Regions from separate parts of the Bacillus sp. BSL6 genome, predicted to be linked through region 4. Evidence: riboswitches for the same ligand, from Rfam matches in the RefSeq annotation. Region 4 holds a riboswitch; each other region holds the start of a gene.

Region 1 (7,506 bases), on a different contig from region 4:
AACAGCACTTTCAGCAATGTTTTTTAAACTTATTAAAAAATGGTATTGAAGCAATGCCTAATGGCGGTACTTTAAATATCTCCTCTTCTATTAGTAATAATAAGGTTATCATACGAATTGAAGATAGCGGAATTGGTATGTCACAAGAGCAAATAAATCGATTTGGCGAACCGTATTTTAGTACAAAAACGAAAGGTACAGGTTTAGGTACAATGGTTGCTGTGAAAATCATTGAAACGATGCAAGGTAGTTTAAAAATCCGAAGCGTTATTAATAAAGGAACTACTTTGACAATTACATTCCCGAAATGTAATAAAAACTCATCTAACAACAAATAAAAAAGGAGCATAATCGCTCCTTTTTTATTTGTTTCGATACAGAAGTATCTTCTATGTTTTTTTAGTTTACATTTGTGGAGACTAATTAAAAATTAGTACCCTCCGCCCCAGCAGCTGCATCCAACGATAATTAATAAAATAAATAACACAACTAATAAAGCGAAACCTCCACCAAAACCACAAGAACCACCGTAACTCATATTTTCTCCTCCTTTTGGTTTGAAAACTAATAGGTAGTTGATCATTTTAACTGGTTCGTATTATACATTATGTAAATATCCCTTTTTTGAGCATGTCTATATAAAAATAAGTAAAAGCACTCATTTTAGAGTGCTTTAAAATGGATACCAAAAATTTTGAAATACATGTAACTTTAAATATACTGCAGCAATTAAAATAAAAACACCTACAAATAAAGCAATGAAATCTCCGCTTTTCGCTTTATTTGTATAGAACCACGTACGTGTATCCTTCTTTCCAAATCCTCTTAAATCCATTGCGTTTGAAACTGTATCGATTCTCTCTAAAGAATGAATAATTAAAGGCCAGAAAATTAAGACACGGTTTTGCATGCGAATCCATAAACTTGCTTCTCCTTTTTCAAAAGCTACTCCTCTCGCCTCTTGAGCATGTTTAATAACTTTATATTCGGACTGTATATCAGGTATATAACGTAATGCGATATTTATCGCATAAGTAATTTTATAATGAATTCGAAATTTACTTAAGCTACTCACAAATTTGCTTGGATTAGTCGTATAAATAAAAATAAGTGTAAATGGTAATAACGTAAAATACTTTAACGAAAGTGTAGCTGCATAAAATAAGGTTTCGTATGTAATTGTTGCATATCCAATATACACAAATGAAGTATACGATCTCGTTAATTCCGATCCATGGGTTGGTGTAATAAATAAAATCATGACAGAATTTAATAAACTAAATGTAAATATAACACTAAAAACAATAAAAATTTTACGAAATGGAATTTTAGCAACTACAAGTCCGATACATCCAATGAAAAATAAAAATAACAATACGCGAAAATCAAAAAATAAAAAAATAAGTGTCATACAAAAAATAAATAACAACAATTTCACTGCCTCGTCCATGCGATGAAAATATGTATTATACACCTTCCTCCCTCCTAATATCATCAAAATAAAGTTTCATAAATCTTTCAGGATCTGCAATACCACTAAATTTAACGAGTTTAAATAAAGAACTCTCCTTTAAGTTCGCTCTTTTTAATGTTTCTGGATGCCCTAATACAGTAGACGCGGTATTATTCGCAATAATTCTCCCTTCGTGTAAAACTATCGCCCTGTCCGCATATTCCAATGCGAGATTCATATCGTGTGTGATGAAAATAAAAGACATTCCCTTTGCAGCTAGTTTTCTAATAAACGTCATAAATTGTTTATAATGATAATGATCTTGTCCGGCTGTGGGCTCATCTAAAATAATAAGTTTTGGATTTGTTGTTAGTACAGATGCAATCGTTAATCTCTTTTTTTGCCCATAACTTAACGCCTGAATTGGCCAATTTCGAAATGGATACAAACCACAAATTTTTAACGCTTCCTCCGCTCTAAACTTAATTTCTTCCTTTGAAACCTTTTTTAATTTTAATGTGAATGAAACCTCTTCTATAACAGTAGGTTGTGTAATCATATGATTTGGATTTTGCATGACATAAGATATAATCTCACCGCGTTTACGTATAGACCAAGAATTGATATTTACTCCATCAATTAAAATCCTGCCATTTTTTGTTTTGTTTATTCCTATAAGACTATGAGCTAATGTTGATTTTCCAGCTCCGTTATGGCCCAAAAGTGCTACAATTTCTCCTTCATATATGGATAAATTTACATTCTCTAATACTTTTTGTTTATTAGGATATGAAAATAATAAATTCTCTACTTTCAATAATTCTTTTTTTGTAGGAGTATCTTTACAAAAAGCTTTTTTCTCCATCCACTCTTTTATTACACCACTAATACTTTCCTTATGAAGATTTTCAAGTGGATATATTACGTCATTATTACTATCAAAATGTAATCTTTTTAATCCTTCTATGTACATAGGTTCTCTTAATCCGATTGAGGGTAATATATTTGACGCTAAAATCTCATCTGGTGTCCCTATCGCAACAATTTCCCCTTCCTCTATTAAAATGATCTTATCTAAATCCAGATTTAACATTTCTTCTATTCGATGTTCAATAATTACAATTGTTTTATTATATTGCTTATGTATATTTTTAATAAGTTCAATTGTATGTAAGCTGCTAGCTGGATCTAAATTTGCTAACGGTTCATCGAACAATAATATAGGAGCATTTGTTGTTAACAAACCCGCTAAAGAAACAGTTTGTTTTTGCCCTCCAGATAGTTCATGCGGACTTTGTTTATGAAAAGTATGCATCCCTACCTTTTTTAATGACTCCGAGACAATCTTTTTCATCTCATCCTGATTTACACATTCATTTTCTAAATAAAAGGCTACATCTTCTTCTACTGTAAGACCAATAAATTGTGCATCTTGATCTTGCAAAATTGTGCCTACATGTTTACTCAGTTCAAAAACACTCTTTTTCCTCGGATCTTTTCCAGCAATTAAAATATTACCAGTACTAGTCCCTTCATAAGAAAATGGGATTAGCCCATTCATACAATGAGCTAACGTTGATTTCCCTGAACCACTTCGTCCAGCAATTAGCACTTTTTCTCCAGGATATATATGAAATGTAATGTCTTTAACAGTAGGCTGCGCTGCATGCTTATATTGAAAGTTGAATTGTTCAAAAGAAATAATTGGTTGCATTTTAATATCCCTACTTTTCAATTTTTAAATGTGTATGTTTCTTATTCGATTTAGCTAGGCCTATTGTAATTGGCAATCCAAGAACTAAAAATACAATAACGTCAGCAATTGTTGCACCTAACATTTGTATAACAATTTTGTCAAACGGTTCTCCCATCACAATAATATCGAATGCCCCAGCAAATATAATAGCAATGACAATTCCAATTAAGCCAGTAATGGCTAAATAAGAAATATCCCCCTTATTATATGTCCCGTTTTTCACACTAAAGCCAACTCTTTTTTGAATGAACCCCATTGCAAAGCCAATAATGCCTGAACTAATAACCCATCCCCACCAAATACCCCAACCAGCGATTGTGTCTGTTAAGGTATGACCGATAAGTCCTATTAACAGTCCTGCCACTGGACCAAATAACGCTCCAAAAACGGTTAAAATAGCTAATGCAGGTTTAATAAATGTATTTGGTGCAATAGTAAATCCCCAAAGTCCTAATATCCCGTATAATGCGGATCCAATTCCGATTGCTACTACTAATTTTGTTGATAATTTGTTCATTACAATTCCCCTCTCTTAATAGTCAACTTTTATTACTCTATATTTATTTTGAAAATGAATTATGCATCGACACTCCCTTTCTATACAACAAAAAATGACCTCTTACATAAGAGGCCATTTTCTTTCACGTTCAAGAATCCTCTTATCTTCCAAAAAACACAACGTGTTCTCTGCGGAATTAGCACCTTCCTATACATTGACATAGGGGTTGCTGAGGTTTCATAGGGCCGTTCCCTCCACCTCTCTGGATAAGTATTAATTTGTAATTCGTATTATGGCATTAAGAAGTATAAATTTCAACACTTTTCTAATTATTTTTATTTTTTGTTCAACAGTACATTTAAATCATTGTATTCTTATCGGAATTATGAAATAATGAATTTAAAATAGTTACGGGAGGAATGTACGATGAAAGTAATCGGTTTAATTGGCGGACTAAGTTGGGAATCTACATCATTATATTATAAACATATTAATACACTTACACTCTCTCAATATGACCAAAATGCAAAGCTTGTTTTATATAGCATGGACTTTGGTGAAGTAACTACTTTATTACAAAATCATCAATATGAAGAAGTGAAAAACGAATTAGTCACAGTTGCAAAAAAAGTTGAAAAATCTGGAGCTGACTGTTTATTAATGTGTTCTAATACTGTCCATTTATTTGCTGAAGAAGTAGAAAGTGCAATATCCATCCCGCTTCTTCATATTGGTGATGTAAGTGCTAAAGAAATGGTAGAACAGAATATTAAGCGTATCGGACTATTGGGTACGAAACAAACGATGGAACAAGACTTCTATAAATCACGTCTAGCAAACTATAACATTGAGACAATCATCCCAAATGAAGAGGACAGAAATTTTATTCATCATGTAATTTTAAATGAATTAAGTAAAGGGATTATTTCAGAAACATCAAAAGAAAAGCTATTACAAATTACAAAATCATTAATTCAAAATGGCGCAGAAGGTATACTACTAGGTTGCACCGAAATACCGTTGCTCATTTCCCAAAACGACCTTACTGTTCCTGTTTTTGATACTGCTTTTTTACATGCAAATACTGCTGTGCAGTTTGCGGGATAATAATATAAAAGCATAAAGGTGCCGCCTCTATGCTTTTATATTACTCACACTATTTATTTAAAAGAGATGTAATCACTGTGATTGCTTCATTTGAACCACCACAATCTAAAAAACTATCTTTCAGTTTTCGTATTCCATGCTTATACTTTTCATTTGAAAGAACATCGGTTACCGCTTCTTTTAACGTTTGCACATTAACATTCTCTTTCAATAACCGATGCGCCGCTTCAAGCTCAGTTAATCTTTGTGCTATCATTGGCTGGTCTTTATCGTGTGGAATGATGACAAATGGGACATTAAAATGAATAGCATCGTGTACACTGTTCATACCTCCATGTGTAATAAAAACATCTGCTTCACTTAATACTTCTGATTGAGGTACGTATGGAGCAATTATAAAATTGTTTGGCGCTTCCTTAATTTTAGAACGGTCATTTCTATCGCCAATTGCCATTACAACTAATCCATTAAAATCTGAGAAAGCATCAATACATGCATTAAAGAATGGTTCGATTCCTTCAAGCAGTGTTCCCATTGAAATATAAATAACTTTCTTATCTTTAAGCAATTCAAGTGGAAACTCTACATTTGTTTTACGCTTTGAAATACTTGGTCCAATAAAAATATTATTTTCTCCAAACAAATCGCTATTAGGTTGAAAATAGCGACTTGTGTACACAAGAGTAATATCTCCCTTGTTATGCATAAATTGAAGATTGTTTTTAGGCTTTACTCCAAATTCATGTTCCATTCGATATAGTAACTGTTCAGAAATTTCATCAGGTTGGAATGGTATTTCTGCATTAGGATGAAAAGGTAAAATCTCCAAAAATTCAGTAGGAATTAAAAATATAGGAGAAGAAACTATGCCTGGAATTTGTAAATACTCCTTTACTAACTCTCCAGCACCAAATATATCATAAATTACGAAATCAAAATTAATGCTTTCACATAATTGTTTCGTAATTTCTAATATATATAAAGAAGTTTGAACATGTACATGAAAGAAAGAGTTCAATCCATATGAAGTTTCAGTATCAATAGAAATATCCTTTAATAAATCTGGATGAGTATATACAGTAGCTCCCAAATCTTCAATTCTGCCTTTAAAGTGTTCTGTTGTAATATAGTGTACGTGATCCCCCCGTTCAGTAAAGGCTTTGACTAAACTTAATGTCGGGTTTACATGTCCCTCTGCTGGAAAATTAACCATTAAAATATTTCTCACTTCTTTCTCACTCCCTTACATTTCAACGCTCTTGATAATCATACTGTAATGATTACGGTCAATCTTCCCCTAATAGTCCTAATATACTTGCTACTTTAGATTGATAAATAATTGTCAGTTATTTAATTAAAAAAGGCATCTACATAAGTAGATGCCTAACCGTGATAAGGAGTGTTCTGTGAGGTTAGAATAAGCTTTTCAGCTTGTCCTATGCTATCAATATATGATTTTTTTTATAAAACGTGAACAATTGATAGAATGATTTTACCTTTCTATCACCCATTTTGAATCTATCCCTAAATTAAACGACTCTAGTTTCTATATTATTTCATATGTTTTAACTTTCTTGAGAGCTATCTATTTGTAAAGTTTCTCCATTCAATCTCTTATTTTTCAATTCAAAATAAGCATCTAAAACTTCTTTTCCAATATCAGAGTTAATACCAGATTTATCATTCATAACCCACGGCACAACTACAGAGAATGCTACTTCTGGATTATCATATGGCGCATACCCTGCTAACGTTAAGTTATAACATTCTCTTCTCTCGCCCTTTTCATTTCTTCCAATATCACTTTCTCCACCGTAAACTGTCTGTGCTGTTCCTGTTTTACCTGCTGGTTTATAAGATGCTTTTTGGAACGCCCTTACTCCTGTTCCATCTCCCTCTTGGAATACCTTTCTAAATCCTTCTTTTACTTGCTTTATATATTCCTCTTTCATATCAACTTTATTTAAAACAATTGGTTCTACTGCATGCACAACTTTACCAATCTCATCTTTTTGCGAAGTTTGCTCTCTTACCTCTTGAACAATTTGTGGCTTCATTCGATATCCGCCGTTTGCAATTGTTGAAATATACTGTACGAGCTGAAGTGGTGTATACGTGTCGTACTGGCCAATTGAGTAATCTAATAAGAAACCAGGTTGATTATCTTTTTTACCAATTTGTCCAGCTGTTTCATTCGGTAAATCGATACCCGTTGGAACACCTAATCCGAATTGTCTAAAATAGTACCTCATTTTATCAAAGTATTCCTGTTTAATATTTAATGAACTATTTCTCACATAATCCACACCTGCAATTTTTAATGCTGTATGGAACATATAAACGTTTGAAGAGACTTGTAACGCTCTTAAATCATCAATATTTCCAAACTCTTTCCAAGACTTCTTCTCCCTAGTACCTTTAAACTTCATAGGTGCATCATAAAAATAAGTACCTGGTGTTATAGCTTTCGTTTCAAATCCAGTTAAAACTGTGGCACCTTTAACTGTTGATCCCAGCTCATATGAACTAGTCATTGTACCTAATGCATAGTCTTCAATTTCTGTTTTCCCGTCTTTTTCTATAAGTCTTTTGCCAGCCATTGATAATACTTGTCCGTTTTTCGGATTCATCATTACAACGAAAGCACGGTCCAACATGGATTCTGATCCTTTATATGCTTTTAATATTTTT
Region 2 (7,506 bases), on a different contig from region 4:
TTATGTAAGTGTGTGTAACCGTTAAGCCGCATTGGGTTTTGTCGGTGAGTACGCGAAACTTTACGGTTACACGACACTTATTCATATGAGTAAAGGGTTATTCCAACAGAAAGTTTGCGCTTAAGCGATTGGACCGCCTAAGTTAATAATGTCTTCAGATACGCTGTCGAACTTTTTGAAGTTAGCTTTGAATTCATTTGCAAGTTCGATTGCTTTAGCTTTATATGCAGCTTTATCAGCCCAAGTTTGTTCAGGCATTAACACTTCGTCAGGTACACCTGGTACGTGAAGTGGAACTTCAAGACCGAAGATGTCATGTTTAGCTGTTTCAGTTTTCGCAAGTTCACCGCTTAATGCTGCTTGAATCATTGCACGAGTGTAACCTAAGTTCATACGTTTACCAACGCCGTATTCGCCACCAGTCCAGCCAGTGTTTACTAAGAATACTTTCGCATCGTGTTTCTCGATTTTCTCACCAAGCATTTCAGCATAGCGAGATGCATCAAGTGGTAAGAATGGTGAACCGAAGCAAGTTGAGAATGTTGCTTGCGGAGATGTAACACCGCGCTCTGTTCCTGCTAGTTTACTAGTGTAACCACTTAAGAAGTGATACATAGCTTGTTCTTTTGATAACTTACTGATTGGAGGCAATACGCCAGATGCATCAGCAGTTAAGAAGATAATTGTATTTGGGTGTCCTGCAACACTTGGCAGTACGATATTGTCGATCGCATGCATAGGGTATGCAGCACGAGTATTTTCTGTTAAAGTAGTATCGTTATAGTCTGCGATACGCGTTTGGTCATTAATGATAACGTTTTCTAAAACAGATCCAAATGTGATTGCATCGAAAATTTGTGGTTCTTTCTCGTGAGAAAGGTTTACACATTTCGCGTAGCAACCGCCTTCAATATTGAATACACCGTTATCAGACCAACCGTGCTCATCATCACCGATTAATTTACGGTTTGGATCAGCAGATAATGTTGTTTTACCTGTTCCAGATAAACCGAAGAATAATGCTACATCGCCTTCTTCACCTACGTTTGCAGAGCAATGCATAGAAAGAATATCTTGTTCAGGTAATAAGAAGTTCATAATAGAGAAGATTGATTTTTTCATTTCTCCAGCGTATTCTGTACCACCAATTAGTACGATACGTTTTTCGAATGAAACCATAATGAATGCTTCAGAGTTTGTACCGTCAACAGCTGGATCAGCTTTGAAATTCGGTGCAGAAACAATTGTGAACTCTGATTCATGAGTTGTTAATTCTTCTTCAGTTGGACGAATGAATAGTTGATGTACAAATAAATTGTGCCATGCATATTCATTAATAACTTGAATTGGTAGGCGGTAATTGCGGTCAGCGCCTGCAAATCCTTTGAAGACGAATAACTCTTCTTTCTCTTTTAAGTATTCTAAAACTTTCGTATATAATTTATTAAAATGTTCTTCAGAAATCGGTTGGTTTACTGCTCCCCAAGCAATTTTGTCAGCAACCGATGCTTCTTTCACAATAAATTTATCTTTAGGAGAACGTCCTGTATATTTTCCAGTTGAAGCAGAAACGGCACCAGTCGAAGTTAATTTCCCTTCATTTCGCATTAATACTTTTTCCACTAATTGCGGAACACTTAGTTGAATCTGTGCATTGCTTCCGTTCAATAATTCGTGTAAACCAATTTGGACATTCACAGTACTCATATTTATATACCATCCTTTTCATTTAATGAAATATTTCTCGTAATCCCCAACAAGAGTATAACACAATTATATAAATAATGTATACTATTTATTTCTTTTTGTTTGTGTGAATACATTATTTCCTTATTAATATTTCATTTTAGGCGCATTGAGAAAAACTTTCACGAAAATGTGAATATTAATTGACAAATGAATATCATTTCTTTAGTATAGGTTGGGACGGATACTCTCTTATCCCGAGCTGGCGGAGGGACAGGCCCGATGAAGCCCAGCAACCTCACTTGTAGTGGTAAATACAGGTGAATAGGTGCTAAAACCTGTGCGAGGCTACAGGTCTCGAACGATAAGAGCGAAGGGCAAAAAGCAGTATGCAAGTAGCAAATTAAACCTTTCCTCTCTATTATGTAGGAAAGGTTTTTCTGTATGCTTGTGTGGGAGAATAAATGTATGTCGCAATCTGTGGCAAATTAAGGATGAGTTCCGTACAATATATACAATTACTGTAGGGAGGTTTACCACATGACAAAAAAACGTCATCTGTTCACATCTGAGTCTGTAACTGAAGGACATCCAGATAAAATTTGTGACCAAATTTCTGATTCAATTTTAGATGCGATCTTATCAAAAGACGCAAATGCACGTGTAGCTTGTGAAACAACTGTAACAACTGGTTTAGTATTGGTAGCGGGGGAAATTACGACTTCTACTTACGTAGATATTCCAAAAATCGTTCGTGAAACAATTCAAGGCATTGGTTACACACGCGCAAAATACGGATTCGATGCAGAAACTTGTGCAGTTTTAACATCTATCGATGAGCAATCTGCTGACATCGCTATGGGTGTTGACCAAGCGCTAGAAGCACGCGAAGGTCAAATGACTGACGCTGAGATTGAGGCAATTGGTGCAGGAGACCAAGGTTTAATGTTTGGTTTCGCATGTAATGAAACACAAGAGTTAATGCCACTTCCAATCTCGCTTGCTCACAAATTAGCTCGCCGTTTAACTGAAGTACGTAAAAATGATACATTATCATACCTACGTCCGGATGGAAAAACGCAAGTTACAGTTGAGTATGATGAAAATGGTAAACCAGTACGTGTTGATACTATCGTAATTTCTACACAACATCACCCAGATGTTACATGGGAAGAAATCGATCGCGACTTAAAAGAGCACGTAATTAAAGCTGTAGTACCAGCAGAATTAATCGATGGAGAAACGAAATTCTTCATTAACCCAACTGGCCGCTTCGTAATTGGTGGACCACAAGGTGATGCTGGTTTAACAGGACGTAAAATCATCGTTGATACTTACGGTGGATACGCTCGCCACGGTGGCGGTGCATTCTCTGGTAAAGATGCAACGAAAGTTGACCGTTCTGCAGCATATGCAGCTCGTTATGTTGCGAAAAACATCGTAGCAGCTGGTCTTGCTGAAAAAGCAGAAGTACAACTTGCATACGCAATCGGTGTAGCGCAACCAGTATCAATTTCAGTTGATACATTCGGCACTGGTAAAGTATCTGAAGACGTACTAGTAGAACTAGTTCGTAACAACTTCGATCTTCGCCCAGCTGGTATTATTAAAATGCTAGACTTACGTCGCCCAATTTACAAACAAACAGCAGCTTACGGCCACTTCGGACGTACTGATGTAGATCTATCATGGGAACGTACAGACAAAGCTGCAGCTTTAAAAGAGCAAGCTGGTCTATAATATATGAAAAAAAGCTTTGCGCAGTGAGCGCAAAGCTTTTTTTATATATAATTACGTTGGAATAAAGCGAAGAGTTCAATGTCATGCCAAGTGCCATTGCGGAATATAGCTTCTTTACAAGTTCCTTCATGTTGAAAACCGAGCGATTTATATAATTTAATTGCTCTATCGTTAAAAGAAAATACTCGTAAAGAAAGGCGATGTAAATTTAATTCTAAAAATGCATAATCCAATAATAAGGTGAAAGCTTCCTTCCCATAACCTTGCCCCCAGTAATCCTTGTTACCAATATCAATAATACATTCAGCGTTTCGATTATACGAATCAATATGAATTAAAGAAGTAATACCAATTGAAAGATGCGTAGCTTTTTCTTCAATGATATAGCTTTTAGAGTCCGAAGAATGAATAAATTGTTGGCAAAGTTTTTCTGTGTCTTGAAGGGAATATTTATCAAGAGTGAGAGTAGTTGAACTCATAACGTCTATATCATTATGCCATTTATAATATGTTAGAATATCATCTTCGGAAAATTTTCGTAACTGGATACGGTTTGATTCAAACAATGTAAGTCCCCCTTTTGTATTTACTATTTTTTGTTCATTATTTCAACACACGAGCTACAATAAATCTCTCCTTCTAGTTCAATATACTTTCTCATATTCGTCATGCCACTTGCTGGAAATGGCATATGAATCCAAGCCTTTTCATACGTTTGTATTTCCTTTTCACATGATTTACAAAGGATTGGTTTCTTCTGGAACATATGTAATCAACCTTTCATTTGACGTGCTTTGCCCGCGCAAAAAGCACTGCTTAGTAAAAATAGTGTCGCAAATATAATGCTCACCAATGTCGCGTATGGGATTGCTCCTTTTAGAGAAAAGCCGACAGTGATGGAAGCGATAAATAAGAGGATGAATGTTGTTGTTAATTTTTTATAAAGTTCCATAATATGTAGACCTCCGATTTATTTTTTAGTACAAGTTTTAAAATTGAATTCCATTAGAAAGAAAATATAAAGGGTAGCTTAAGATGTGTAGTCTAGGAGTAGAAGAAAATGCATTTTCCTTTTTGTGGGTTAGTATACTTATATTGTATCATGGTGTATTATCGGCTTCATACATAATTGTGTAAAGGTATGTATGATAAAATGAAGAAAAGCCTTTAGGAAAGGAAAGATAAAAAAAATGAGCGTAACCGAACATAAAAAACAAGCGCCAAAAGAAGTGCGCTGCAAGATCGTAACAATTTCCGATACACGTACAGAAGAGACAGATAAGAGCGGTCAACTATTACATGAATTGTTAAAAGAAGCAGGCCATACAGTGACTTCTTATGAAATTGTGAAAGATGATAAAGAAAGTATTCAGCAAGCAGTGTTAGCTGGTTATCATAGGGAAGATGTAGATGTTGTGTTAACAAATGGCGGTACTGGTATTACGAAGCGTGATGTCACAATTGAAGCAGTATCAGCGTTATTACATAAAGAAATTGTTGGATTTGGTGAGTTGTTCCGCATGATTAGTTATTTGGAGGATATTGGAAGTAGTGCCATGTTAAGTAGAGCGATCGGCGGCACAATTGGGCGTAAAGTAGTCTTTTCGATGCCAGGGTCTAGCGGAGCGGTTCGCCTTGCGATGAATAAATTAATTTTACCAGAACTAGGTCATATTACATTTGAGCTGCATCGCCAATGAGTAAGTATGCTGGAATTGTATTAGCAGGTGGTATGTCGAGTAGATTCGGTGAGCCGAAAGCGCTAGCGAGTTGGCAAGGTAGTACGTTTATTGAGCATATTTTGAAAGTGATGACAAGCACGCTCCAAGAAGTTGTAGTCATTAGTCATTCTGATATAAAAGAGCGAGTAGAGAAACTCGTACAAGTGCCTGTTATAGAAGACATTCCGCACTATAAAGGGAACGGGCCACTTGCTGGAATTGTATCAGGTATGGAATATATAGAAGCAGATTGGTACGCTATTATGCCATGTGATGCGCCAAATGTTTCGCATGAGTGGTTCACCATTTTATTAGGGCAAACGAGTAATGAATATGATGCAGTTGTACCTATCATTAATGGAAGAAAACAGCCGTTACTTGCAGCGTACCATAACCGCGTGAAAGAAAAGATTTATGCTTTGCTTCAAGAAGAAAAAAGAAGTATGGTTCAGCTTTTATCACAATGTAATGTGAAATATATTGCTGGTGAAGATGTACAAGCAAATGCGGATTGGTTTATCAATGTAAATACGAAAGAAGAATATGTGCAGGCTCAAAAAGACCTTTCAAATGAATGAAAGGTTTTTTGGTATACAGAAATTGGGGAACAATTACTGTATAAAGGTATGTGAGTAAGTTGATTTTAAGGGGAATTCTTAAAATCACTATACAGAGTAAAATACTGTATAACCATATATTAATTTTTATGGGTTTTTATTACAAGCCTATTTGTTTATGTTTGTTTTTGTTATAATGAATATAGAAATAATATGATATTTCACCTTGTGTATCATTTGTTTAGGTAAATTTTACAATTGTATAATAAACTCCCTTCGTTTTTTGAAGGGAGTTTTTCTATTTAAGCAAGTAACTCTGATGCGTTATGCTGAAGCACTTCCTCATATTGGTTAAGCAAGCCACGAAAGATCTCATCCCAGCTTTTTGATTTCGCATAAGATAAAGCTGCTATTCCCATCTGCTTAAGTTTTTCTTCATTTTGCAATAAAAAATAAATGGATGATAGAAATGCGTCCTCATTTTTGGGGGGACAAAGAACTCCCGTTTTTCCATCTGTAATAATATTTTTAACCCCGCCACTATTTGCACCAATGACAGGTGTACCGCATGCAAGCGATTCAAGTACAACATTTCCAAATGTTTCAGTAGCTGATGGAAATACCATCATGTTAGAACAAGCATATGCTTCAGCTAAATCCCCGCCTTGTAAATAGCCAGTAAACGTGACATTTGTTTTCGGAACAGCTTCACGAAGACTTGTTGATAGAGGACCGTCTCCTGCTATAAGCCAATGAATATCGTTTCGAGTATGCGCTGATTTAACGATAAGATTTTGCAACGTATCAATATCTTTTTCAGGGGCAATCCGTCCAACATAGGAAAGGACATACTTCGCTGTAATATTATATTTTTTCCGGAATAGGTCTGTATTGTAAGCTGGATGAAAAAGATTGCAATCTACACCCCGTCCCCAAATAGAGAGAGCCTGAAAGCCTTTATGTTTTAATTGATGTAATGTTTCAGGAGAGGGGACAAAATTTTTTTGCATATGACTATGAAACCACTTTAAATAATTCCAAAGCATATTAGAGAGGAATTCGATTTTGTAATAACGTAAATAAGCATCGAAATCAGTATGATAAGAACCGACAACTGGGATGTTTAACTTTTTCGCATAATACAATCCACAAAGTCCCATGTTGAAAGGTGTAGCAATGTGAATCATGTCAGGTTTAAAGGAAAGAAGTTCTCGTCTAATGCGCGGAGTAGGAAAAGAAAAGCGACATTCTGGATATAATATTGTTAACGGGATACTTCTCATCTTGTTCACATTCGCTACGAAATTATCTTCAGCTGTATGCTGAGGCGCGAAAACAGAATAGGCGATTTTTTCTTTCTGAAAATATCGTGTTAACCGCTCTAACGTTTTCGCAACCCCGTTCACTTGTGGCGTAAAAGTATCGGTAAAAATGGCGACTCTCATCATATCACTCCTTTATGTGAAAAGTGGGATGAATTGATAAAAAGAGATGATGCCAGAGCAAGTACCGAGGCACATACCGACGAATACATCAGACGGATAGTGAAGCCCTAAATAAATGCGCGAAATACCGACGCATAATGCTAACGGTAATAGGAAAATAAGTAAGCTTGGATTATAGCAAATAAATGGAATAAAGACAGAGAAAACGGCTGTTGTGTGACCAGACGGGAAAGAGTGGTCTTGTAATGGATGGACTGGATATTTTGCATCCTGAATTGTTAAATAAGGACGTTTTCGTGGATACCATCTTTTTAATATTTGCACAGGAATATGGCTAATTGCTAGCGAAATAGCAGT
Region 3 (7,506 bases), on a different contig from region 4:
AATTTGGAAGATCAATTGTTTTTATCCGAAATAGATCTCCAAGATGTAGTGACATTTAAAAAACATTTAAAAGAAAGTAGTACGAGCGTTGTGATTGATGTTTCAGGGGCAGATACGATCAGAGTATTAAGCTGTTGTAATGAACTTGGAATTTGTTATATTAATTCAGCTTTGGAAAACGAGGCAGTAGATCAGGACGATAGTTTAATCGGCTTTCAGCTTACGGAAAGATATACGAGATTTGAGAAGGAAAAAGATAAATTTACAAATACAAAAGCAATTATAGGCTCAGGTATGAATCCAGGTGTCGTTCAATGGATGGTTGTTGAACTTATGAAGGAACGCCCGAATGAAAAGCCAAGAGCATGCTATATAGTAGAACATGATACGTCATTTTTGAATGATACAGCACTTATAAAGCCTCATACACTGTATGCTTCATGGGCAGTAGAGCGATTTCTAGATGAAGCGATATGGAGTTATCCGATGTATATGAGTCATCATCGTCCTCTTTACTTTTATGAAGATGTATATGCTTCAGAGTATAAAGTAAAGTTGGGAGAGAAAGAGTTTTATGGTTGTTTGATGCCGCATGAGGAAGTTTTAATTTTAGGGAAAAACTTTAACATGGAAGTAGGGTTTCTTTACCGAATTAACGAGTATACAACAAATATAATTAGACAGAATTTAGATAAGGTAGAAGATCTATGGAATTGGAATCGTAAAGTATTTAATCCAGCCGAAGAAGAGATTGCGGGCGAGGATCTAGTCGGTGTATTACTCGTTTATGAAAATAGCGAGACATATATGTATAACGTGATGAATAGCAGCCAAGTTTTTCATAAATATAAAACGAATGCGACTTACTTCCAAGTAGGATGCGGAATTTATGCCGGCTTGTGTAGTTTACTGTTCGATGAATTTAAACAAGGTGCCTATTATGTAGAGGAATTATTATTAAATACAGAAAGTAAGTACGGAGAATATTTGAATTTATATATGAAGAATTTTGTAGTGGGGGAAAATGATTTTACGGATGGCTTGCTACATGATCGGGTAAGATGGATATAAGTTGTGACGAAAAGGAAGGGGAAATCCCCTTCTTTTTCGCGTTATAAGGTTACATATTGCTACGAAAGTAATTTTATCCTTATAACTTAATGAGATAATATGTAGAGTTTTTGTATTGATCATGAGGAGTATTTTATATGAAAAAATTTAAAAGCTTAATTTATGGGGAAAGAGAAGCTTTAAAAGTATTAAAAAAATTAACGGATTTGTTAGGGGAACCAAAGCCAACAAATTATGAATGATGTAAAATAGGAGAAATCCTTTTATATGTTGTGCAGTTAATGGAAAGTTATGCAGCGCAATATAGAGTGAAGTTTCACTGGAAAATAGATGAGAATGTATCACCTATAAACGGTGATGATAAACAATTAAAACAAGTGTTATTAAAAATGGGATAGAATCGATGCGAGAAGGGGGAGACATTCATATCCGTGTATACGGAAAAACGGAAGGATATTTATGTATTTCCATTTTGGGATGGAGAACGAGAAGTTAGACAAAATCGGTAAAGTTTTTTACACAACAAAGCAGAATGGTACGGGACTTAGATTAGTGATTACATATAAAGTTATTGAGGAGTATCAAGGAAGTGTTGTGATTCAAAGTAGCGTGGAAATAGGAACGAAAGTGGGAATTTTTTTAATGATAGTATAATGTGCTATAAGAAAATATTTTTCAGAAAAGTGTTCTTGTTGCGTAAATATAAACATTTTATAAAATGTTTCAAGAAGGGTTTTTTTTATAAAATACTTCGTTTATAATGGAGGAAAATATCGACATGAGATTTGTTATTCATGTAACGGTTCGGTAGTGTTAGAAAAAGAAGGGGTGCACGCGCATCCTTTTTTCTATGCAGATATTATGAAAGAGGTGGTATGATGGAATTAACATTAAATTCGACTGTATGCTTACACGCGATTCAATTTCGAAAAGAGCAAAAGAATTATATTGTAAAAGATACAATTACAGGAGAAAAATATGAAATGCCGCCACTTTGGATTGATGCATTGGCAATGATGCGTGACGGTTTTTTATTAGGGGAAATTGAGGAGAAATTAAAAGAAGAGTATCCGGAAGAAGAAATAAATATGTTAGCATTTACGAGGCAACTGTTAGAGCTAGAGCTTGTCGGAATGGTCGATGGGGAAGAAATAGCTTGTACAAAGAAGAAAGAGAAAGATTATTTAGCTTGGTTACGTCCTCGCGTTGAGCAATTCTTTCTTAGTTTAAATAAAAGAAATAGAAGCAAAGGTCAATGATGATCTTTGCTTTTTTGTATAGTTTGTTTAAAAAATTACAGCGAATGCTCTTGCGAAAGCACCGTCGCTATTTTTAATTTTTAAAGGTGCCGCTGAGAAAAAGAAACGTTTCGCATTAATGGCATCTAAGTTTGTTAAGTTTTCGATTAAATAAATATTATTCCCAAGTAGTATGTGATGAATTGGCGATGTTTCTGTCGTTACCTCGTCAGGAGAAATGAAATCTAAACCGACAGATTTTACTTTTAATTGAACTAATTCTTCAGCTAATTCTTCGGAAAGATAAAAGGCTTCTTGTTCATACGCTTCTGTATTCCATTTATTAGATAGGTTGGAATGGAAAATGACAATATCACCTTCTTTTATGTCAGCATTGTGTAATACTTCTTTAGGTAGTTTTCGTTCTTGTACATGAGTTACGTCGATAAGAACAGCTTCACCTACAAATTGGTCTAGGGGCAATTGATCAATAGTCGTTGCGCCTGAAATGAAATGAGCAGGAGCATCACAATGTGTACCAACATGAACGACAGAATGAAAATCTGTAACTTGATAACCTGTTTCTTCAACGCTTGTAATGGCTTCTAAATTGATTTTTGGTGTTCCAGGAAATTGAGACATATTTTTTTCAAATGTTTGGGATAGGTCAATTACTTTCACTTTAAATACCTCCAAGTATATATTTTGAAATATAAAAAACTCACCTTTCATAATCAAGAAAGATGAGTTTTGCACACAATAGTTACGTTTTATCTTTCAAAATGCAATGCATTTTGCAGGAATTAGCACCTATTCAGTTTGTATAAACTGAGGTTGCTGGGCTTCAAAGGGCCGGTCCCTCTGCCTCTCTTGATAAAGGTATATTCAATTTAAAGTTCGGAATTTTCGTGATAATAAAATTGTAATTCATTTCCTTTTTCTGTGCAACACAAAATAGGTATTCACCCAAATAAAGTTGCTCGCATATTGTAGCTTATGTAAATAGAATGCTGCGAAGGAGTGAGTGCAGTGACAGGGAATGTATTGAATTATTATGCTGGTGGAAATACAGCTAGAGGATTTCATAATTTATATGAAGAGAATTTAAAAGGACTAAACAGATTATTTATTTTAAAGGGTGGACCTGGAACGGGAAAATCTTCTTTAATTAAGGTAATAGGTCGTGAATGGGTTGAAAAGGGATATGATATTGAATTTTTACACTGTTCTTCTGATAATAAATCGGTTGATGGTGTCATTATCCCGAAGTTAAAAGTAGGAATTGTTGATGGAACATCACCGCATGTTATTGAGCCAAAAATGCCAGGAGTTGTCGAGGAGTATATTAATTTAGGAATTGCTTGGGATTCAGATAAGTTAAGAAAGCAGAAAGTGGAAATTGAACGATTTGTTTCAGAAGCAAGCAAAGCTTTTCAAGCTGCTTACGCTCGTTTTAACGAGGCATTAGTTATACATGATGAGTGGGAGAAAATATATATTAGTAATATTGATTTTAATAAAGCGAACGAACTAACCGAGCAGCTTATTCAGAAATTATTTACAGATAAAGTTGGGAAACAATCGCTTGTGAAACATCGGTTTTTAGGAGCAGCTACACCGAAAGGAGCAGTTGATTTTGTTCCTAATTTAACAGAAGGATTACCACATCGTTATTTTATAAAAGGACGCCCAGGTTCTGGGAAATCAACAATGCTCAAAAAATTAGCTAAGGCAGCAGAAGAAAAAGGATTTGAAGTTGAAGTATATCATTGTGGGTTTGATCCAAATAGTCTTGATATGGTGATCGTAAGAGAATTAGGGTTTGCGATTTTCGATAGCACCGCACCACATGAATATTTTCCGAGCCGCGAAGGTGATGAAATTATAGATATGTATGCCCTTATTGTAAAACCAGGGACGGATGAGAAGTATGCGGAGGAAATTCGTGACGTCTCTATTCAATATAAAGCAAAAATGAATGAGGCGATGTCTTTTTTAGCGAAAGCGAAATCAGTTCGTGATAAATTAGAACGAATTTATATTGCTGCTATGGACTTTTCAAAAGTAGATGCATACAAAGAGGAGATTCAAAAAGAGTTTGAACGAATTGCGGTTAGTGTAACTGAAAAGAACAAGTAAAAAATAACGAATTTTGACAGGCTGTCGGAAATTTTCTGACAGCTATTTTAGTATGTAGTAAACTTAGTAATATATTTGTCGAATTTCCAAGGAAATAATCAAAAAATGGAGAGGGTATGAAATGAGAGAGAAAATTAAGTTGGAGTTAGAACGAATTGAGAAAGAAAATGATGTGAAAATTTTATTTGCTGTGGAGTCAGGGAGTCGTGCATGGGGGTTTCCATCAAAAGATAGTGATTATGATGTTAGATTCGTTTATATGCACCCGGTAGAATGGTATTTATCCATTCATGATAAACGAGATGTAATTGAGTATCCGATTAGTGATGATTTAGATATAAGCGGATGGGATATTAAAAAAGCGTTACAACTATTTGCAAAGTCAAACCCAGCTTTACTCGAATGGATTCGATCACCCATTTTTTATTCGAAAAACTCTAATTTTCCAGAACAGCTTCAGCAAATGAGTGAAAAGAACTTCGATCCGAAAGCAACGATATATCATTACTTACATATGGCTTCAAAAAATTATCGTGAATTTTTGCAAGGTGAGAATGTAAAATTAAAAAAGTACTTTTATGTATTGCGTCCTATTTTGGCTTGTAAGTGGCTAGAGGAGAAAACAACTTTGCCTCCTGTAGAATTCGATCGATTAATTACAGAATTATCATTGGAGCGTAGCGTATTAGATGAAATTGAACAGTTGTTAATAAAGAAAAAGGCAGGTACTGAATTAGATGTTGGATTAAAAATTGATGTGTTGAATCAATTTTTAGAAGAACAAATTCATTACTATCAGCAATATGTAAAAGGAATCGAAAAGGGATCAGGGATAGATATTGAGAGTTTAAATACATTGTTTCGAGATATGTTATTCGAAGTATACAAAAAAGAGCACGAATAAATTTGTGCCCTTTTTTACTTTGCAGGAATAAGGAAAACTGATATAGCCGCGAGAAGACCTGCGAATGAGAATAAATAGAAATTCCATGCTAAGTCATATTGCATTGTCATAATAATACCGACAAGAATAGGACCAGCAATCGCACCAACTCGTCCAAGTCCAAGTCCCCAGCCTAAGGAAGTAGCTCGGATATGTGATGGGAAGTATTGTGTTACATATGCATTTAATATTTGAGTAATACCGACTGATCCAATTCCAGCAAGACCAATTAAAAGATAAATGATTGTAACAGATGGTTTAATTGTTAATAGTCCAATACATATAGCTGCCATAAGATAGGAGATGCTAATAACAATTTTAGCTCCTATACGATCCGCGATTGCTCCAGCAAATAATGCACCGATAGCGGCGGTAATATTTAGCATAAGTAGAAATGATAAACTAGATCCAAGAGGATATCCTGCCTGTCGCATCATCTGAGGTAACCAAGTATTTAAACCGTATATTAAAAACATCCCCATTATATAAGTGATCCAAAAAAGCAGCGTTGCTTTTATGTATTCTTTTGAGAATAAAGTAAGAAATCCATTTTTCTTTCGTATATTAGATGGGGGTTGATGAGTTTTCTCTTTTGCATGGAATTCAATTTGAAAACGATTAAGAATTTTATCCACTTCTTCTTGGCGGTTACGTGATAACAAAAATTGAATGGATTCAGGTAAATAACGAATAATGAAAGGAATGAGGAGTAGTGGAATCATTCCGATACCAAACATAGTTCTCCATCCGAAGTCTTCTAACATAAACATGGACAAAATAGCGCCTAACACGATACCTAAAGGATAGCCAGTAAACATAAGAGCATAAATAAAAGATTGTCGCTTTTTTGGTGAATATTCAACAGTAAGTGTGGAAGCTGTTGGAATGACACCGCCTAGTCCAATTCCTCCGATAAATCGCCATAGTCCAAATAATTCAGGAGAAGGAGCAAGTGCAGCTAGGCCCATTGTAATAGAAAAAAGTGTTAAACAGCATATAAGTGTCCATTTTCGTCCAATTAGATCTGTAATAGTTCCAACTAGAATAGCGCCAATAAACATTCCAAACAAAGCATAGCTTGCAATTGTACCAGCATGAGCTGGTGATAGTGCCCAGCTGTTGTCTTCCAGTAGCTTAGGCAGAACGGCCCCGTAAATACCTAAATCATAGCCGTCAGCTAGAATGGCTAGCCAACAAATAAAAACAACAAGCTTTGTAATAGAGTTCGAAAAAATAGTTTTTGTAGATTCTGGATGAGGTGGAGCTGAAGGTTGCATAATGTTCACCCCTTTTGATTTGTAGATGAATATATTATTTCATTTGATGTTAATATTTCCCTTCTTGTGTCGGAATTTATATGAAAAAGTTTTATTTATTTACTCATTATCAACTCGTTTTAACGGTTGATCTGCCGGACCTTCAATAACATCTCCTTCAATTGAAAAACGGGAACCGTGGCAAGGGCAGTCCCAAGTACAATCACCATTATTCCATTCAACTTCGCAGCCGAGATGTGTACAAGTTGTATCGACAATATGTAATTTTCCATCTTTGTCCTTATAAGCACCTGCTCGTTTCCCGTTAACATGTACGACAGATCCTTCACCAACTTCGAGATCTTCTGGCTTACGTAATGCAGTTTCAATCTTTCCCTCAATTAAATGTTTCGCAACATCAATGTTTTGGGAGAAGAACGTTTTTATATCTGGATTTGCATGAAAGCGTGAAGGTGCATATAGTTCTTTATATGGACTGTCTATTTTTAGAATGGAATCCTTCAGTAAATGAGCGGCAGCAGTTCCAGTTGTCATCCCCCATTTACGATATCCAGTTGCAACAAATATATTTGGATTGCTCTCGTTAATATGTCCGATATAAGGGACCTTATCTAGCGTGATTAAATCTTGTGCTGACCATCTATAAGGAACCTCATCTACCCCAAACGTTGCTTCTGCAAAAGAATACAGTGCTTCATAATGAAGCATCGTGTTTATTCCTTGGCCTGTTTTATGACTTTCTCCGCCAATTAAAATTAATTTTTCCCCATTGCTTGTTGTGTAGCGTAAGGAGCGTTTTGGGTCATCAATACTTAAATACATGCCACCTGGATAATCT
Region 4 (7,506 bases):
TTTTAATAAATAACTTGTCGCTCCGGCCTCAATAACAGGGTACAATTTCTCATCATCTAAAAAGCTCGTTACAACTACAATTTTCGCTTCTGGCCACTCTTGAATAATAGCACGTGTTGCTTCAACACCATCCATCTCGTCCATGACAAGATCCATTAAAATAATATCTGGTCTTAATTGCAGTGCTAACTCTGAACCTTTTCTTCCATTTTCAGCTTCTCCAACTACTTCAATATCTGGCTGCGTTGATAAATATGCTGATACACCCATTCGAACCATTTCATGATCATCCACTAGTAATACTTTTATCATGATTCTCCCCCTCTCTCAATCATAATCGGTACTTTTACTTCTATTTGTGTACCTTTATTTGGAAAACTAAGCACTTTTAATGTACCACCAATTTCATGAACTCGCTCTTGCATTGATCTTAATCCGTAAGAACCTGCCTTATTCACTCCTACTTTAAAACCTACACCATCATCAATAATTTTCAATATTGCATATTGATCAATTTTTCGAAGACGCACTTCCGTTTTCTTTGCCTTCGCATGACGTAAAGTGTTAGATAGCGCCTCTTGTACAATGCGGAATAAGTGATCTTCTACACCTTTTTTTAATTGAATCGGTTCAATTAACCATTCAATTTTCATATGTTGCTTTCTAGATAGTTCTGTTAATAATTCTTCTATACCTTCTGTTAGTTTCTTACCTTCTAACTGTACTGGGCGTAAATGAAGAAGCAATGCTCTCATCTCTGATTGTGCATTTACAACCATATTTTCAACAAGTTGCAACTGCTTTTTCGTCGTTTCTGGAAATTCAGCTACTTGTTCATTAATAGCCGACATCATCATCGACATTGCAAAAAGCTGCTGACTTACAGAATCATGCAGCTCCCTCGCCAATCGATGCCTTTCTTGGGAAATCGCTTCTTGTCTCATCTCTTCATTCCAATGAGCTCGTTCATTCGTTACTTTTTGAAAGAGTCCAGCTTGCTCCTCTAATCGACGAGCCAGACCGATTACTTTTCGTTCCACTTCATGAAATTCATCATCTGCAGTAAACGAAACATCGCTTGGAAAATTCCCTCGCTCCACTTCAAATAGAAATGTATTTAACCCTTGTATACGCTGCTCTATATAGTAACCGATTGCATATCCTACAATTCCCCCGATAAGTAAACTTGTAGTCATAATAAACAAGCCAATTGGAACAGAAGCGATGGATTCCTTCCATAATAAATCATATACTTGTTGCTCACTTTTCCATACATATACAATTGTACAAATGAGTGCGATACTAACTGAGGACAACATAGAATAACGAATATACATCCACGAAATATTTTTTTGTTTCTTCATTATACTTTCCTCACTTCCGTATCGCCTACGACAAGCGAAGAAATAATTTTAATACGACGAGGAGCCTCTTTATACTGCTCTGTTCTAAATGTAACATTGCGGTTAAACCCTGTCTCCTCATGACCTGGCAAGAGCACACGTCCGACAATAACAGAATGATTTAAAGACAGTTCAATATCATATGGCACATATAAACGAATATTACCAACGACACCCCGAATAACAATTACCGTCTCCCCTTCAGGAATCATAGCAGTTGTTAAATCTATTTCCACATCACAAGCACCATATTGAACATTAATATCCTCAAGTTCATAAATATGATCCATCATTCGTACATTACCTACAAACATGTTTTTTAAATATGGTTCTGTACGATATATTTGTTTCTCTTCGTCTATAATCCCTTTTTCTTTAATTTCAACCTTCATTGCCTTTTGCTTATGTCCTTGTTGAATCAATTGATAACCAATTAAAGCTAAACAAGCAAATACGACAAGAACAAATGCTGCTGATGAAAATAAGAAGAATAAAAATACGATACCACCAACAAATAAAAATACATTTCCCCGTACATAACGATTCTTTTTACGATAATGTCTTCCAAACATAAGCATAATAAATGCAAAAATAAGACCACCTGGTTCAAAATGTCCAAGTATCATATCAAGAAAAAGACCGAATCCAAATATGATGAGGAGCATCCCCATTAATTGTGTTTTTGAAAAATGCTTCTTCATTTCAGCTCCCCCCTTCTTGTCACATATACATAGAAGAAAAGGCATTGCTTTCCAACACCTTTTCTCCTATCACTATATCATAAGCCTGTTTTATAATATACTACTATTATTTTGTTAACTCTTTCGTTAACGATACATCATTCTTTTCTTTCATTTCACGCTCAAGTTTTGCAATTTTCATATCAAATGTGTCACGTTCATGCTCATCATTCATACGAGTTTCTAAGTCACGAATATGCTCTTCAATTTCTTCAAAGCGTAAGAATGGATTATTTTCATCCATTTTATGCATCGCAGTATTCATACGACGATTTGCATGTGCCATATTTTCACGTGCCATTAATTCCATACGTTTTGCGTGCATTTCTTTTAATTTATTTTTCATTTCAGAAAGACGACGCTCTAACTCATCAATTTGCTCTACAACACCTGCATACATTTCTTCTAATCGAGTTACTTGCCCTTCATAGTAAGCTACTTCTTCTAATGCACGCTCATGTAGTTGTAATTCGCCTGCTTCTTGAGCGATAAGCGCTTGCTTTGATCTTTTATTTACGAAATAACGAGCTTGCTCAAGCTCACGAGCAAAGTTAGATTTTAATGTTTTATGACGCTGAATTAACTTCTCAATTTTTGTTATTTCACGCTCACTATCGCGTAAATATTGGTTTAACATAGCAATTGGGTTTTTTCTTTCTTTCTCATCTAATACATTATGAAAATCTGCTAAAATTGCATCGCGTACACGTCCGAATAAAGATTGTTTCATTATAATCTTCCTCTCTTCTACTTTATAAATTTGATTTGATTTATTTTTTATTAGTTTTTCATTAACTTGTTCCACTCATCTTCAAAGTTGCTATATGGTTTAGAACTTTCTGGAGCAGAATCAACAACTACATCTTTTTCTTTTTTCCACTCACGGTATCCGTAGTATAAAACTACTAATGCGGCAATACCGATTAATGCTGGGGAATGAGAAAGGGCGATGGACAAGCCGATTAAACCAACAATACCCCAAGCTAACTTTCCAAAAAATGATTGTGCTCGCACAAATGATTTATAGCTCCAGTACACAACTCCTGCTCCAATTGCGAATCCTATAATACCAGCAAGACTGCCAAGAGCAATTAAAGCTAAAATACCAGCCGCGATAAACGCTAGAAATTGTTTCATCTTGTGCTTGCCTCCCTTCGATTTGATACTCTTATCTTAACTATTTTTTCTTTTTTCCATAACGAGCTTAAGAACCGTTTTCAACTCAGACTTAAGACCGAGTTGCATTCAGCCTTTTGTAAAAACATAAGGTAGCATGAGATTATTCACTCTTTTATCGCACAAAAAAAGCCGCACAGAGAACATTCTCTGTACGGCTTTCGTTACTTTTCATACACTTCATTTTCATTATGCTGTTTTATGATATTCTTTCTTTTCTGCTACTTTAGAAAACCTCGGGAAACCAATTAATATAGAAATGATCCCACATACTCCAACTAAGATTGGATAAAACGCATATGGTAACAATTCAATCGGAGATAATGCTGCAAATCCTGCTGCCGTTAACATTTGCCCACCATACGGAATTAATCCTTGCACACAACATGAGAAAAGATCTAATACACTCGCTGATTTACGAGGATCAATTTCATATTGATCTGCAATGTTTTTTGCAAGTGGACCTGTAAAGATAATAGAAATTGTATTATTTGCTGTACACATATTCGTCATCCCTACTAAACCAGCGATACCGAACTCTGCTCCTTTTTTAGAACGAATGTTACGCGTTAAAAGATTCATTAAATATTGAATACCACCATTATATTGGATCAATTCAACCATACCGCCAATTAAAATAGCGAGTAATACTAACTCCATCATGCCACCCATTCCAGTCGTTACACTTTTAAAGAAGCTCTCTAACGTGTAACTTCCATCTAAAAGACCGATAACCCCAGATAGTACAGTTCCACCAGTTAATACAATAAGTACATTCCAACCAAGTAGCGCTGTAATAAGTACTCCTGCATACGGTAAAATCTTTATCCAGTCAAAGCTATGCGCTTTAACTTGCGTGTCGCTTCCTAAAGTAAGAATTACTAATAGTACAATTGTAATAATAGCCGCTGGTAATACAATTAAAAAGTTCGTTTTAAACTTATCTTTCATTTCTGTTCCTTGTGAACGTACAGCTGCGATTGTTGTATCTGAAATAAATGATAAATTATCACCAAACATCGCCCCGCCAACAACGGTAGCCATTGCAAGCGCAATGGAGATATCAGTTTGCCCACTAATACCTACCGCAATCGGTGCTAATGCGGCAATTGTTCCCATTGAAGTTCCCATTGCTAATGAAATAAATGCCCCTATAACAAAAATTCCAGCTATAATAAATCCTTGCGGTAAAATTGATAACGCTAAGTTAACTGTAGAATCAACGCCGCCCATCCCTTTTGCCGTTTCAGAAAATGCTCCTGCAAGTACAAAGATTAGAACCATAATCATAATATCTGGGTTTCCTGCACCTTTAGCAAATCTTTCTACTTTTACATGAAAGCTTTCTTTACGATTCATCGCTAAAGCGACTCCTACAGCAATTGAAATTGCTACAAGTATCGGCAATTTATAGAAATCACCTGTAATAATTCCAGAACCTATAAATAGCGCCAAAAATATCCCAAGTGGTAATAAAGCTAAACCATTTCCTCTCGTTTCTTTCAAAGTACCATCTCTCCCTAGTTTCAACCTTTTTTCTAATGAATAACAAAAGACCTCTTCCAACGAGAAGAGGTCTTATACATCTATAAGAAACGCTCTTCTCATCTTTCAAGCACATGCTTGCTGGATTTGGCACAGCACTCTAAAATCGAGTCCGCTGCCGAGGCATCGTAGGGCCAGTCCCTCCGCCTCTCTTTATAAGAAGGTTTCATATTTATTTTTTAATAATAATTTCTTCCCTAACTTTACTCGCTTACAAAACAAAAGTCAATTATTTTTTGTATAGATTTTTTTGGTAATTATACAAAAATTTGAATACAATAATCATTTTAACTTTTTGATTTCTTCTTCCAATATTGAAATCCAATAAAATTCATTATTTTTTATTGCAGCTATAATCCACTTTGTAGTGTACCAAGCTAACTCATACTCTTCTTTTGTAACATCGCCACTTTTATAAGCATCCTCTAACTCATCTTCATCCAATACATACATTTTACCATTCGGTAATAATACCACATCTAAATATAAATCATCAAAATACGGTAAACCACGCTCGTCTATTTCATAGTCTTTCGCCACATCGATATAATATTGCACTAATTCCTTTTGATCATCTAACATAGCAGTAATCGCAAAGTTTTTCCCGTCTATGAAATATTGAATCCACGTATACTGATTGCCAGCAATACATAGCTCTTTCCCGTCATATTCTTTACAACTAGGTTCTCTCACCTTTTTTATTTCCAGTATTCCTAGCATTCCCTCTTCTATTTGCTTAACCGTATAATTCCTTTCTATTAGTCGCTTCCACGAAGAACCGTCACCATATTTACGTTTCATTACGTCCGCTTCCCTTCTATATAGAAAAGCCCTCACATATTATGTGAGAGCTTTTTTCAAATTATAATTAAGCTGCTTGCTTATTAGAAATTTCTTTCAAATAGGCTTGTCCTTTTTCAGCGTCATATTGACCTTCCCATTTAGACATAACTACAGCTGCTAAAGAGTTTCCTACAACGTTAACTGCTGTACGAGCCATATCTAAAATACGGTCAATACCGGCGATGAATGCTAAACCTTCAGGTGGAATACCTACTGTACCAAGTGTCGCTAATAATACAACGAATGATACGCCCGGTACACCTGCGATACCTTTTGATGTAACCATTAATACAAGTAATAATGTAATTTGTTGTGTAATAGATAAATCAATACCGTACATTTGCGCTAAGAAAATAGCTGCAATTGCTTGATATAAAGTTGATCCATCTAAGTTAAATGAATAACCTGTCGGAATAACGAAAGATGTAATTGCTTTCGGACAACCGAACTTCTCCATTTTCTCCATAATTTTCGGTAAAACTGTTTCTGAACTCGCTGTAGAATATGCTAAGATCAGCTCGTCTTTTAAAATCTTAAAGAATTGGAAAATGTTAATTCCAAATATTTTCGCTGTAAGTCCTAAGACAACTACAACGAAGAAAATCATTGCCCCGTATACTACAATTAATAATTTCCCTAATGGAATTAACGAAGCAAGACCAAATGTAGAAACTGTAACTCCAATTAGTGCAAACACACCAAATGGTGCAAATTTCATAACTTGATTTGTTACGTAAAACATCGCATCAGCTACACCTTGGAAAAATTGAAGAACCGGTCTTCCTCTTTCACCAATTGCTGCTACACCTAAACCAAATAATACAGAGAAGAAGATAATAGCAAGCATATCTCCGTCAGCTAATGACTTTACAATGTTTGTTGGAACAATATTTACAAATGTATCTGCAAACGAATGACTTTGTACTTGCTCTGTCGTATGTGTATATTTCGAAATATCTGTCTTTGTTAACTGCTCCATATTTACGCCTTTTCCTGGTTGGAAAATATTCGCAATTAATAGACCGACAATAATTGCAATTGTTGTAATAATTTCAAAGTAAATAATTGTTTTTCCGCCTAGTCGACCTAATTTTTTAACATCGCCAACACCAGCAACCCCAACAACAATACTTGCTACAACAATCGGTACTACAATCATTTTAATTAGTCGGATGAAAATATCACCAATTGGTTGTAAGTAACTCACCACTGCTGGATTGCCAAAGAAAATCGCACCAACCGCAATACCAAGCACAAGTCCTATTAATATTTGCCATGCAAGTCCTATTCTTTTCATATTTGTTGTAACCCCCTCTTCGATGTGTCACTCTACCTCTCATTCTATATCTATAAAACTTGAAATTAAGAGTATTACATATTATTCGACAATTCACTACATTTTGTCCCTGTTAAAAATCATAAATCAAAATTTAAAATCTGACAACAAAATAACTTTGCCCGAACGCAAATAATTTTCTTGACAAAAATAAAACCCATGTCAGAAAACCTAACATGAGAACGATTCCTTACTAGTATTTTATTGAGTTTCCAAATTAAATTTCACTACATAAAATAGACCTATTTATTCCTTTATTTAACAAAACGTAATCCAGAACACACCTTTGTTACACAAATTAAGAAAGAGAATCACCATTACAATTACCGTAAAAAAATGATAAATTCCGACAAAACTTAGTAATTTTATAAAATTTTCTTTACATTATGGTTACAACGATAGACACTCTTCTTCTTATGATATATAACATTCATAGGGAAAGGAGCCAGACAACCATGAAAAA

Evidence for each region. Region 4 has a riboswitch for S-adenosylmethionine ahead of RCJ96_RS07660 (Na+/H+ antiporter NhaC family protein). Riboswitches for the same ligand answer to the same signal wherever they lie in the genome.
Region 1: another riboswitch for S-adenosylmethionine. It lies ahead of RCJ96_RS14590 (ECF-type riboflavin transporter substrate-binding protein); the one in region 4 lies ahead of RCJ96_RS07660 (Na+/H+ antiporter NhaC family protein).
Region 2: another riboswitch for S-adenosylmethionine. It lies ahead of metK (methionine adenosyltransferase); the one in region 4 lies ahead of RCJ96_RS07660 (Na+/H+ antiporter NhaC family protein).
Region 3: another riboswitch for S-adenosylmethionine. It lies ahead of RCJ96_RS21555 (cyclase family protein); the one in region 4 lies ahead of RCJ96_RS07660 (Na+/H+ antiporter NhaC family protein).

The regions. Positions count from the first base shown of each region.
Region 1 is NZ_JAVGCW010000004.1:105,599-113,104, reverse strand. Features, by position in the region: gene RCJ96_RS14610 (LytS/YhcK type 5TM receptor domain-containing protein) at 1-338, shown strand, start outside; gene RCJ96_RS14605 (YjcZ family sporulation protein) at 431-538, opposite strand; gene RCJ96_RS14600 (energy-coupling factor transporter transmembrane component T family protein) at 674-1,474, opposite strand; gene RCJ96_RS14595 (ABC transporter ATP-binding protein) at 1,467-3,167, opposite strand; gene RCJ96_RS14590 (ECF-type riboflavin transporter substrate-binding protein) at 3,178-3,726, opposite strand; SAM riboswitch class I at 3,866-3,981, opposite strand; gene RCJ96_RS14585 (aspartate/glutamate racemase family protein) at 4,135-4,815, shown strand; gene RCJ96_RS14580 (macrolide family glycosyltransferase) at 4,865-6,043, opposite strand; gene RCJ96_RS14575 (peptidoglycan D,D-transpeptidase FtsI family protein) at 6,381-7,506, opposite strand, start outside.
Region 2 is NZ_JAVGCW010000001.1:105,032-112,537, forward strand. Features, by position in the region: gene pckA (phosphoenolpyruvate carboxykinase (ATP)) at 121-1,707, opposite strand; SAM riboswitch class I at 1,936-2,057, shown strand; gene metK (methionine adenosyltransferase) at 2,227-3,426, shown strand; gene RCJ96_RS00690 (GNAT family N-acetyltransferase) at 3,468-3,992, opposite strand; gene RCJ96_RS00695 (hypothetical protein) at 4,016-4,192, opposite strand; gene RCJ96_RS00700 (hypothetical protein) at 4,199-4,378, opposite strand; gene RCJ96_RS00705 (MogA/MoaB family molybdenum cofactor biosynthesis protein) at 4,617-5,126, shown strand; gene RCJ96_RS00710 (molybdenum cofactor guanylyltransferase) at 5,123-5,725, shown strand; gene RCJ96_RS00715 (glycosyltransferase family 4 protein) at 6,007-7,149, opposite strand; gene RCJ96_RS00720 (phosphatase PAP2 family protein) at 7,162-7,506, opposite strand, start outside.
Region 3 is NZ_JAVGCW010000007.1:128,581-136,086, reverse strand. Features, by position in the region: gene RCJ96_RS21570 (S-adenosylmethionine decarboxylase related protein) at 1-1,071, shown strand, start outside; partial or broken gene RCJ96_RS21565 (ATP-binding protein) at 1,278-1,725, shown strand; gene RCJ96_RS21560 (hypothetical protein) at 1,950-2,330, shown strand; gene RCJ96_RS21555 (cyclase family protein) at 2,358-2,990, opposite strand; SAM riboswitch class I at 3,077-3,189, opposite strand; gene RCJ96_RS21550 (PRK06851 family protein) at 3,339-4,448, shown strand; gene RCJ96_RS21545 (nucleotidyltransferase domain-containing protein) at 4,570-5,352, shown strand; gene RCJ96_RS21540 (MFS transporter) at 5,367-6,668, opposite strand; gene RCJ96_RS21535 (FAD-dependent oxidoreductase) at 6,768-7,506, opposite strand, start outside.
Region 4 is NZ_JAVGCW010000002.1:285,255-292,760, forward strand. Features, by position in the region: gene RCJ96_RS07635 (response regulator) at 1-312, opposite strand, end outside; gene RCJ96_RS07640 (sensor histidine kinase) at 309-1,364, opposite strand; gene liaF (cell wall-active antibiotics response protein LiaF) at 1,364-2,104, opposite strand; gene RCJ96_RS07650 (PspA/IM30 family protein) at 2,211-2,873, opposite strand; gene RCJ96_RS07655 (lmo0954 family membrane protein) at 2,924-3,280, opposite strand; gene RCJ96_RS07660 (Na+/H+ antiporter NhaC family protein) at 3,509-4,825, opposite strand; SAM riboswitch class I at 4,921-5,026, opposite strand; gene RCJ96_RS07665 (DUF402 domain-containing protein) at 5,147-5,665, opposite strand; gene gltP (glutamate/aspartate:proton symporter GltP) at 5,733-7,004, opposite strand; gene RCJ96_RS07675 (murein hydrolase activator EnvC family protein) at 7,499-7,506, shown strand, end outside.